Regions from separate parts of the Brucella sp. LJL56 genome, predicted to be linked through region 3. Evidence: predicted binding sites of a transcription regulator. Region 3 holds the regulator's gene; each other region holds the start of a gene.

Region 1 (3,600 bases), 230 kb from region 3:
CGATCCGCGCCTCTTTCTTCGCCATTCACGAACTGATGCGCGACCGTTTCACCGGCCTTGGCGGCACCGTCGAATCGGGCGAACTTATTCTGCGCGAACGTTCCAACGATCAGACGGGCGGGCGCGCGCTTTCCACATCCATGTTCAGCCGCTGGGTAGCAAAATGAGCCGTGACGACGATTTTTCCAAAGGCGGCTCTCGTGCCGAATATTCCAAAGTGGGTCAGGTGAAGGAAGTCACCAGCCTCACCAACCCGATCGTGAAAGACCTTCGCTCGCTGGCGCTGAAAAAATTCCGCGACCAGCAGGGCGTATTTCTGGCCGAAGGGCTGAAGCTGGTTATCGATGCGCTGGAACAGGATTGGCGCATCAAGACGCTGGTTTTCGCCAAATCCGGCAAAGGCAACAAACTGGTCGAACAGGTCGCCGCCCGCACCTTCGCCAAGGGCGGGCTGGTACTGGAAGTAACCGAAAAAATCATGGCTGCCATCACCCGCCGCGACAATCCGCAGGTGGTTGTCGGCGTTTTCGAACAGCAGTATCGCCCTCTTGCAAGCCTCAAGCCGAAGAACAATGACGTCTATATTGCGCTGGACCGCGTGCGCGACCCCGGTAATCTGGGTACAGTCATCCGCACCGCCGATGCGGTCGGCGCCAAGGGCGTCATTCTGATCGGCGACACCACCGATCCCTATTCGCTGGAAACCGTGCGCGCCACGATGGGCTCGGTCTTTTCCATGCCGCTCTACAAGGTAACGGAAGCCGATTTCCTCAACTGGCGCAAAGGCTTTTCCGGCCTTGTTGTCGGCACCCATCTGAAAGGTGCTGTCGACTATCGCACCATTCCCTATGCCAACAAACCGGTTGTGCTGATGATGGGCAACGAACAGCAGGGGCTTCCTGACAGCCTTGCCGACACCTGCGGCAAGCTCGCGCGCATTCCGCAGGCCGGTCGTGCAGATTCTCTCAATCTCGCAATTGCCACCGGGGTCATGCTCTACGAAATTCGTCGCGACGCCCTCACGCTCGATGAAAGGACTTCCGGATGAAGCGGCACGCGGTCTGGTCCTCACTTTTCGTCGTCATTCTTGCCGTATTGATCGACCAGGGCGTCAAACATCTGGTGGAAACACGGATGGGCTACGGCCAGCAGATCGACTTGCTTCCGTTCCTCGCGCTGTTCCGCACGCACAATGAAGGCATCGCCTTTTCCATGCTGGCATGGCTGCATGACTGGGGACTGGTCGCAATTACCGCCGCAGTTATTTTGTTCGTGCTTTATCTGTGGTGGACCAACGCGCCGGACCGCATCTTCGCACGCTACGGCTTTGCACTCGTCGTCGGCGGTGCCATCGGCAACCTTATCGATCGCGTGATGCACGGTTACGTCGTGGATTATATTCTGTTCCACCTGCCGACCTGGTCGTTCGCGGTTTTCAACCTCGCCGACACGTTCATTACCATCGGTGCCGGCCTCATAATTCTGGAGGAATTCCTTGGCTGGCGGCGCGAACGGGCTGCCCGCTAACCCACCGGGTTGAACAGTTTCTGCCTTTCGCATAATTTGATCTCTTAAAATTAAAAGCTTTTTGAAGAGGATAAGGTCCAGTCATCCGAATTGACACATTGGTGACATGCTTCTGTCATCGTCGCGTAGCACTGAATCTGTACTGCTTCGGTCGAACTGGACACCTTGTCCATGCAATCGACTGAACGAGGATTGGAATTGGTTAGCTCTCGCTGAAATATCAGTGGGAAAGCCGTTCAGGAATACGTGAATAGACAAATCAGGAGCCATCATCATGACAGTACTGCTTGGAATGGACCAGCAAATCATTGATGATACGGTCATGTCAGGCTTAGAAGCACAACAGGCGCTGTTCGCGTCCAACGGCGACCCCATCGTTCTGGGGCGCATCGGATCGCTGGAAGTACGGCTTGCAAACTCAAGCGAGGCTATCGAGGCCGCGCAGGAACTGCGTTTCCGTGTCTTCTTTGACGAAATGGGCGCGCGCCGGGAAAGCATTGAAGCGGTCGAGCTTCGCGACGCCGACCGCTTCGACGCTATTTGCGATCATTTGCTCGTTTACGACACCGCCCTGCCCGTGCCGGAGCACCAGCAGATTGTCGGCACCTATCGTCTGATGCGCAGCGATCAGGCGGAAAAGGCGCTCGGTTTCTATTCTGCCGACGAATATGACGTGCAGCGTCTGGCCCTTTCGCGCCCCAACCTCCGCCTGCTTGAACTGGGACGCTCCTGCGTGAAGGCGGAATACCGCTCCAAGCGCACTGTCGAGCTTCTTTGGCAAGGTGCCTGGGCCTATTGCCGCCGCCATTCCATCGATGTGATGTTCGGCTGCGCTTCATTCCACGGCGCTGTGCCTGCAGCGCACGCGCTCGGCCTGTCGTTCCTCCATCACAACTGCCGTGCCACGGACGACTGGGACGTGCGCGCCTTGCCCAATCGCTATCAGGCCATGGACCTGATGCCGAAGGAAGCCATCAACAACAAGGTTGCATTGTTCTCGATGCCGCCTTTGGTGAAAGGCTATCTGCGTCTTGGCGCGATGATCGGTGATGGCGCGGTGATTGACGAGGCATTCGGCACGACCGATGTGTTCATCATCTTGCCGATCGAGCGCATTTCCAGCCGCTACATCACCTATTACGGCGCGGAAGCGAACCGTTTTGTGTAAGCAAAAAGGCGAAACATCTGTTTCGCCTTTTTAGTTTCACGCCCTGCCAGCCAGTTCCTTCAACTTGTAGATCAGGTCCAGCGCTTCCCGTGGGGTCAGTTCATCCGGACTGATTGCGGAGACAGCCTTGGCCAGTTCACTATCTTTCGCCTGAACCTGCGGTTTCGGCTTTTCCTGCTGCAAGACGACGGAGAACAGTGGCAAATCATCGATCAGCTTGTCTGCCTTGCCGGAGGTTTCGCCTGCTTCAAGCTGATGCAACACATCGCGCGCGCGATTGACAACCGCTTCAGGCAACCCCGCCAAACGCGCCACCTGAACGCCATAGGAACGGTCGGCGGCACCTTTCGCCACTTCATGCAGGAAGACGACATCGTTGTCCCATTCCTTGACCCGCATGGTGACATTGGAAAGCCGCTCGAGCTTTTCTGAAAGCGCCGTCATTTCATGGAAATGCGTGGCAAACAGCGCACGGCAACGGTTCTTCTCATGCAGATATTCGACCGCCGCCCAGGCAATGGACAATCCGTCGAACGTCGCTGTACCGCGCCCGATCTCATCGAGGATCACCAGAGAGCGCTCGCCCGCCTGATTGAGGATTGCAGCCGTTTCCACCATTTCGACCATGAAGGTCGAGCGCCCGCGCGCCAGATCGTCGGAAGCACCGACGCGGCTGAACAGCCGGTCCACCACGCCGATCTGTGCGGAACCAGCAGGCACGAAGGAGCCCATCTGCGCCATGATCGCAATCAGAGCATTCTGGCGCAGGAAGGTCGACTTACCGCCCATGTTCGGGCCGGTCAGAAGCCAGATGGCACCATTTCCGCCATCTGCTTGCGGCGAGAGATCGCAATCATTGGCGACGAACGGATTGGCTGCCTGACGCCGCAAGGCTTGCTCGACGA
Region 2 (3,600 bases), 1.4 Mb from region 3:
CATCGCTAGCTTGCGGCTTTTTCCAGGTTAAAGCGATGCGCTCATGCATTGGAATATTGGATGAAGGAACGCCAAGAACGGTATCGTGGAATAGCTGCAATAAACCGAAAGCTTCCCGTTGCAGGACCGCTGTGGAGCGTCCAGAACTAGGCAGATCATTCGCAGCGCGAACTCCGAAAACAGTAAAAAGCCGCTCCAGTGGCGCGTTACTGGTCTGGCAGTTGTCAAGATTCACGTTGGTGTAACCGCCGCTAATACTGTCAAAATTCATCTGCCACAGCAATGCAGCCACATCTTCCAGTGTAGCTGTTTCCGACAGTTCGGCGGCGTCACAGCCGCGATAGAGCAGGCGGCCATCGATAATGGTCGAAATGCCCGAACGCATGATCGGAAGGCCCCAACGAATGGTATCGGCGGCTACAACACTGTCTCTCTTGCGACCTGGGCGTCTACCAGCCAGACCATGGACATCCTCCGATCTGTAGAGGCTGCGTCTGGGATCATCAGGCAATGGCTTGGAACGGATGCGGCCACGACTCACATTTGCGTAAAGAGTCTGGGGTTTTGTCTGAAGAACGGCAAGAGCCTCTTCCGTTGTCAGCCAGTCCATTATTGCCCCCTACATTGATCGATTTCATCAAGATTGACGTCAACTATACTTGAATTCAATGTCGTTAGGCAAACAAGGAGAATTGTCATGAATAGCGGACTTGAAGATGTGATTGCTGCCGAAACCGTGTTGTCTGACGTCGATGGTCTTGCGGGCAGACTGGTCATACGCGGTCGGTCGCTGGACGATCTGGTTCCGCAAAGCAGCGTTGAAGACGGGATTGAGCTTTTATGGGACGGGTTTTTTAAGGATTTGCCGAGAGGTGCAGAACTTCAGAAGGCGCTTGGTGAAGCACGCGTACAGGTATTCCCTCATACGGAGGCGCTTGATGACACATTGATGGAGCTGCCGCCTATAGAAGCACTTCGTGCGTTGATGGCCCGCATTCCTGATGAAAACGATCTGGCCGCGGCCTTGCATTTGATGGCAGCGCCGGCGGTCTTCACGACAGCCATTTTACGCGCGAATAAGGGACGTCCTCCCGTTCACCCTGACCCGACGCTGCCTCATAGCGCGGACATTCTTCGCATGATGAATGCGGGAATGCCTGATGAAGCGGAAGTTGCAGGGCTAAACACTTATCTCATGACGGTTTCCGACCACGGATTGAACGCTTCGACCTTCGCTGCGCGCGTCGTGGCATCGACACAGGCCGGATTGACCTCTTCTATGCTTGCCGCGATCAGTGCGTTAAAAGGACCTTTGCATGGTGGTGCCCCTGGACCGGTGCTCGATATGCTGGATGCTATTGGCAGACCAGCTAACGCCGAACGGTGGCTTGAATCAGCCGTTGCCAATGGAGAAAGGCTGATGGGGTTCGGTCACCGGGTCTACCGCGTACGTGACCCACGCGCCGATGCTTTGAAAGGTGCTTTGAGGCGCATCGAAACCCTTGGACATGAACGAGGAGAACACCGGGTTGAGTTGGCAGAAGCGGTGGAAAAGGCTGCCATCGCGGTTCTCAAACGTCACAAGCCCGATCGTTCTCTCGAAACCAATGTTGAATTCTATACCGCACTGTTGCTTGAACAATTAGGTTTTCCCCGCGAAGCGTTCACCAGTGTTTTCGCTATGGGAAGAACCATGGGCTGGGTGGCGCACTGTCGCGAACAGATGGCGACGAACAAGCTTATTCGTCCGCAATCACGCTATGTTGGCCCAAAAGCGGAGCTCGTCGCGCAAAGTGGAGGTCAATAGAGGCGCGGACACCGCTTTCCGCGCCTTAAAGCGAACCGTCATATCTCTGTGACATGAATCGGGTTTTCTGCGCTCAGATCAGGTTGCCATTGAAGGGGACAACCAAATGAGCACCGACGCTCCGCAGTCCAGAAAACTCCGAACCCTTTTCATTTCGGATGTGCATCTCGGGTCCAAGGCCGCACAGGCCGAGCTGCTTCTGGATTTTCTCCGTTATCATGAAGCCGAGACGATCTATCTGGTGGGGGATATTGTTGACGGCTGGCGTCTACGACGCAATTGGCATTGGCCTCAGGAACATAATGATGTGGTCCAGAAGCTGCTTCGCAAGAGCCGTAAGGGTGCCAACATCATCTACATCGCCGGTAACCACGACGAGTTCCTGCGGAATTTCCAAGGGACGCATTTCGGCGGCATCGAAGTGATGAATCGTGCGATTCATGAGGCTGCGGACGGTCGCAAGTTTCTCGTTATTCACGGCGATCAGTTCGATGTAGTCGTGCGCAATGCCCGCTTCATCGCTTATCTGGGCGATTGGGCGTACGATACGGCTATCTGGATAAATACGGTTATGAGCCGTGTTCGCGCCCTTTTCGGTCTGCGCTACTGGTCATTTTCAGCCTGGGCGAAATTCCGGGTCAAGAAGGCGGTCAATTTTATTGGTCAGTTCGAGAATGTGGTTTCCGAAGAAGCGCAGCGTATCGGAGTTGACGGTGTGATCTGCGGTCATATCCATCATGCCACGATCGAGAGCATGAATGGCGTCGAGTACATCAATACCGGCGACTGGGTGGAAAGCTGCACAGCCGTGATTGAACATTTTGATGGCCGGATGGAGCTTATCGAATGGACAGAACGCCGTGATCGCCGCTCAACGACAGGGAACATCAACACCGATAGCGAAGAGCACGAGGAGGGCAGGGTGATTAAGCTGCCTCGACCAGTTCGCGAACTGGCGACCTTCCGCTGATGAAGAAAATTGTCATCGTAACCGACGCCTGGCATCCGCAAGTCAACGGTGTCGTACGCACGCTGACCAAATGCTCTGATCTGATGATTGAACGCGGGTACGAGGTCAAGATCGTATCGCCGCTCGACTATCGATCTGTACCCTGTCCGACATATCCGGAAATCCGGCTCGCCTTGACGACGCCAGGCGCGCTTAAACGGCGCCTAACGGCAATGCGGCCGGATTATGTGCATATTGCAACTGAAGGGCCGCTTGGGTTCATGGCGCGGCGCGCTTGCCTGAAAATGAGATGGTCCTTCACTACAAGCTTTCACACGCGGTTTCCAGAGTATCTGCAAGAACGATTTCCTATTCCGCCACGCTGGACCTATGCATTCCTGCGGCGTTTCCACAATGCGGCTGAGCACACACTGGTGCCGACCCAATCCATTCTGGATGATCTCAAAGTCCGTGGTTTTACCCGGCTCGATCTCTGGACGCGGGGCGTGGATCGCACACTTTTTTATCCTCGTCCGGAAGTGATTGAGGACCTGGCACGACCAGTATTCATTTGTGTGGGGCGTGTCGCCACGGAAAAAAACCTGCCAGCATTTCTGGAACTTGATCTTCCCGGCACGAAGCTGATCGTTGGAGATGGTCCTTCGCTCAATGATCTGCGAACGCGGTTTCCGGGAACGGTGTTCGTTGGGAAGCGTGAAGGTGAAGCATTGGCAAAAACTTACGCAGCAGCAGATGTGTTTGTCTTTCCGAGTCGAACAGACACGTTCGGTCTCGTTTTGCTCGAAGCGATTGCCTCCGGACTGCCGGTCGCCGCCTATCCGGT
Region 3 (3,600 bases):
ACAACGCCGCGCCGCCGACGAACAGACCTGTCGTAGCTATGGTTTCAAGGCCAAGACCGACGCTTTCGCCAATTGTCTCATGCGATTAGACCTCGATCGCAGAGCCGACCGGCGCGCCTGGCAGAACCAGGTCGATTTCTATGACACGCCGATGGTGATCTATCGTCCAATCTACCGGCCCTGAAACCAGCACCGGAAAGCGACGGCAGCCAGCCATCAAATCAAAACGCCGATCTGAATGAAATCAGACCGGCGCTTCAGTTTATCCGAGTATAAACACGCTTCTTATAACGGTGCTTCGGGACGGTCCTGGGACAGAAGGAGCGCGCCGATGGCGTCAACCTGCTTCTGGCTTGCAGGGGCATAGCCGAGCGATGTCGCCTGCGGAGCAGTCGTATCGAATTGCGACTGGTAGGAGGCCATCTGCACCGGCTGCTCCTGTTGAGGCGCAGCAACACCGCGATGGCGCGCCAGACGGTCGCCACGAGCCTGCGGACCAGCACCGACATTCTGTTCGACGCTTTGAGCCTTTACAGCTTCCGCGAGTGCCACCTGAACGGTCGGTTCCGTACCTGGAATCGGACCGGTCTGCGGCAGGGTCACATCATAGGACGGATCCTGCGGAAGCGACGGCGATTGCGGCGAATAGGCCAGAGCAAGATTGTAGGGTTCCTGCGGAACCGGACTTTGCAGCGAGCCGTCGCGATTACGCTTCTCGTAGAAGGAATTGCCACCCGCAACGAGCACATAGTGCATGTTGTTATAGGGGAATTTCAGACCAGCCGTGTGGAAGAACATGGCATTCTTCAACTTTGGATGCCGTTCTCCTTTGAGGACTGCGGCGGCGGCGGCCTGAACGTCCGGTAGCGCTTTGGAATTCATTTGGCGTGAAAGAACACCAGGTGCAAACTGGTTCTTCTGACCGACGACACCACAAATCGTATCCGGATAACGGCCCGATGCGAGGCGGTTCATGACGACCGTGCCGACAGCCAGAAGGCCATCGGAACTCGAACGGTTGGATTCGAAGAACATCGCGCGCTCAAGACAATTCTTGTCCCGTGCGGTGTAGGTATAGGTCTTCACGCCATTGACGGTCTTGACGTGGCTTGCCGCCGTCTTTTCCGAATTGGCTTTTCCCGAGGTTCCGGTCGTCGTGCAACCGGTCACCACGAAAGGCGCAACCACCAGCCCGATAAGAACGGGCAATTTCCACTTCGCGGCGCGCGTCAATGGCTCAGTCTCATATTAGGACCCTTAACTGATCCAGTCATCCGTTCAGGCAAACACATCTGGAACGATGCGCTCGAACGTTCGACTGCGGTGCAAGTCAAAGAGGACGAAGATCAAAATCACACGCCCTACTGTCGCTCAATCGAATTCAAGGTTTTGGAATTTTTAGGCCAAAAAAAGGCGAAGGGTCAAATCCCAACAATGCTGAAGGCGGCTAAAAAGCCCTAAAACAATTCCGAATCGAGAATGCGAATATGCTCACAAGCCCTTTAAATATATTAACAATTCCTTAACATGACCTATCAATTCAGATAAGATATTGATTTAATGAGATTCAAAGTCTCGCAATACACGCCATATCGCTGCCTTAATTCGCTTTTGCTTGCGCAGTTTTTGCAAGCACATTCGTGGTGTTTCAAATGATCTACGGAATTTCTGTTCACAGAGAGGTTCCGTTGCTCCATGTCAACTTTGGAAACAGATGTGTAACATCGCGTGAGATCGGGCTTTCAACGCCTGTTTCGACCGTCCCAATGCGAATCGGACGAGCCCGATCTGCGCTTCACAACGCTTCGCCGCAAGCAAAAACGGTCCACCACGAGAGCCGTGACGGACCGGATAAGTTCAATTCCTGAAACTGTGGATGACAGAGTCGATCAGCCGAAAGAATAACCGGCGCCGCGGACCGTGCGGATCAGATCAAGTGCGCGACCGACATTGATTGCCTTGCGCAACCGTCCGACATGAACGTCCACAGTGCGATCGTCCACATAGATATCCGGTCCCCAGACCCCATCGAGAAGCTGGCTTCGCGAGAAAACACGACCAGGCGACATCATGAAATATTCGAGCAGGCGGAATTCCGTCGGCCCAAGGCGAACTTCCTTTTCCTTGCGATAGACACGATGCTGCTGGCGATCGAGAACAAGATCGCCCACTTTCAGCACGTGAGAAAGAATGCTTGGATTGGACCGGCGCAGCATCGCCTTGACGCGCGCCAGAAGTTCCGGCGTCGAAAATGGCTTCACGACATAATCGTCCGCGCCGACACTCAAGCCGCGAACACGTTCGCTTTCCTCGCCGCGCGCCGTCAGCATGATGATCGGCAGACGCTCCGTTTCGGGCCATTGACGCAGGCGGCGGCAAAGCTCGATGCCCGATACGCCCGGCAGCATCCAGTCCAGAATGAGCAGATCCGGCACGTTCTCGCGCAAGGCGATTTCGGCCTCGTCGCCGCGCAGCATCGTATCGACCTGGTAGCCCTCTGCCTCGAGATTGTAGCGAAGCAGAACGCTCAGCGCCTCTTCGTCTTCTACCACAGCGATTTTGGGTGCCTGTGACATCCAGTATTTCCCTATCCAAATTCGGCGGGCGGTGGATACAATCCCCCAATCGACCGCGTGCCGCCGCGCTATTCACTCATTCTCAAACGCCGGACCGAAGTTCGGCCGGCTGTGGTTCAGGGTTTACGCGCCTCATCCACGACTATGCCGTGGCTCAGGTCTTCCTTGGGTCGTTCGGCCGGCATTTGCAGGCCGGTCACGATGTAATAGACGGTCTCCGCGATGTTGGTCGCGTGATCGCCGATGCGCTCGATATTCTTCGCGCAGAACAGAAGATGCGTGCAGGCGGAAATATTGCGCGGATCCTCCATCATGTAGGTAAGCAGTTCGCGGAACAGTGACGTGTACATGGCGTCAATCTCGTCATCGCGATCGCGAACGACATTGATCTGCTGCACCGAGCGCGACGCATAGGCGTCGAGCACATCCTTGAGCTGGGTCAGCGCCAGTTCGGCCAGGGTTTCAAGACCGCGATAAAGCTTTACCGGCTGGCGTGATTCAGAAACGGCAGCCACGCGCTTGGCAATGTTCTTGCCCAGATCGCCGACGCGCTCCAGATCGGCGGAGATGCGGATCGAGCCGATGATTTCACGCAGGTCCACAGCCATGGGCTGACGCTTGGCAATGATCATCACGGCCTTATCGTCAATCTCGCGCTCACTGGCATCGAGGATGAGATCGTCGGAGATAACGCGTTGTGCAAGCGCATTGTCCGCATTGACGATAGCGGCGACCGACTGCTCGACCATACGTTCCGCATGTCCGCCCATTTCGGCGATCTTATGGGTGAGAAACTTCAATTCCTCATCGTAGGAGCGAACGGTATGCTGAGACGGCATAGTAGACCTCGTAATATAAATTGCGGGGAAGCCGCACTGTCTATCTGTTTGAGCGCAGTTCCGGATTAGCCGAAACGTCCGGTAATGTAGTCCTGCGTGCGCTTTTCGGTGGGTGCGGTGAACATGGTTTCCGTGTCGCCCACTTCGACCAGATTGCCGAGATGGAACATGGCAGTGCGCTGCGA

What was found. Region 3 encodes PhoB, which activates phosphate uptake and scavenging genes when phosphate is short. Its sites were predicted from a motif close to TGTCATNNANCTGTCAT; they were not measured.
Region 1: olsB (l-ornithine N(alpha)-acyltransferase) is a predicted target of PhoB. The motif match lies at 1,618-1,634, and genes of this name have one in related genera.
Region 2: ACYSN1_RS00835 (UDP-2,3-diacylglucosamine diphosphatase) is a predicted target of PhoB. The motif match lies at 1,844-1,860, and genes of this name have one in related genera.

What each region holds. Positions count from the first base shown of each region.
Region 1 covers NZ_JBTXLQ010000001.1:1,290,911-1,294,510, forward strand. The annotation lists gene ACYSN1_RS06260 (class I SAM-dependent methyltransferase) at 1-167, shown strand, start outside; gene ACYSN1_RS06265 (TrmH family RNA methyltransferase) at 164-1,048, shown strand; gene lspA (signal peptidase II) at 1,045-1,527, shown strand; gene olsB (l-ornithine N(alpha)-acyltransferase) at 1,802-2,695, shown strand; gene mutS (DNA mismatch repair protein MutS) at 2,732-3,600, opposite strand, start outside.
Region 2 covers NZ_JBTXLQ010000001.1:161,143-164,742, forward strand. The annotation lists gene ACYSN1_RS00825 (citrate synthase) at 1-610, opposite strand, end outside; gene ACYSN1_RS00830 (citrate synthase/methylcitrate synthase) at 698-1,807, shown strand; gene ACYSN1_RS00835 (UDP-2,3-diacylglucosamine diphosphatase) at 1,914-2,777, shown strand; gene ACYSN1_RS00840 (glycosyltransferase family 4 protein) at 2,777-3,600, shown strand, end outside.
Region 3 covers NZ_JBTXLQ010000001.1:1,521,099-1,524,698, forward strand. The annotation lists gene ACYSN1_RS07305 (hypothetical protein) at 1-184, shown strand, start outside; gene ACYSN1_RS07310 (cell wall hydrolase) at 286-1,233, opposite strand; gene phoB (phosphate regulon transcriptional regulator PhoB) at 1,890-2,576, opposite strand; gene phoU (phosphate signaling complex protein PhoU) at 2,693-3,415, opposite strand; gene pstB (phosphate ABC transporter ATP-binding protein PstB) at 3,481-3,600, opposite strand, start outside.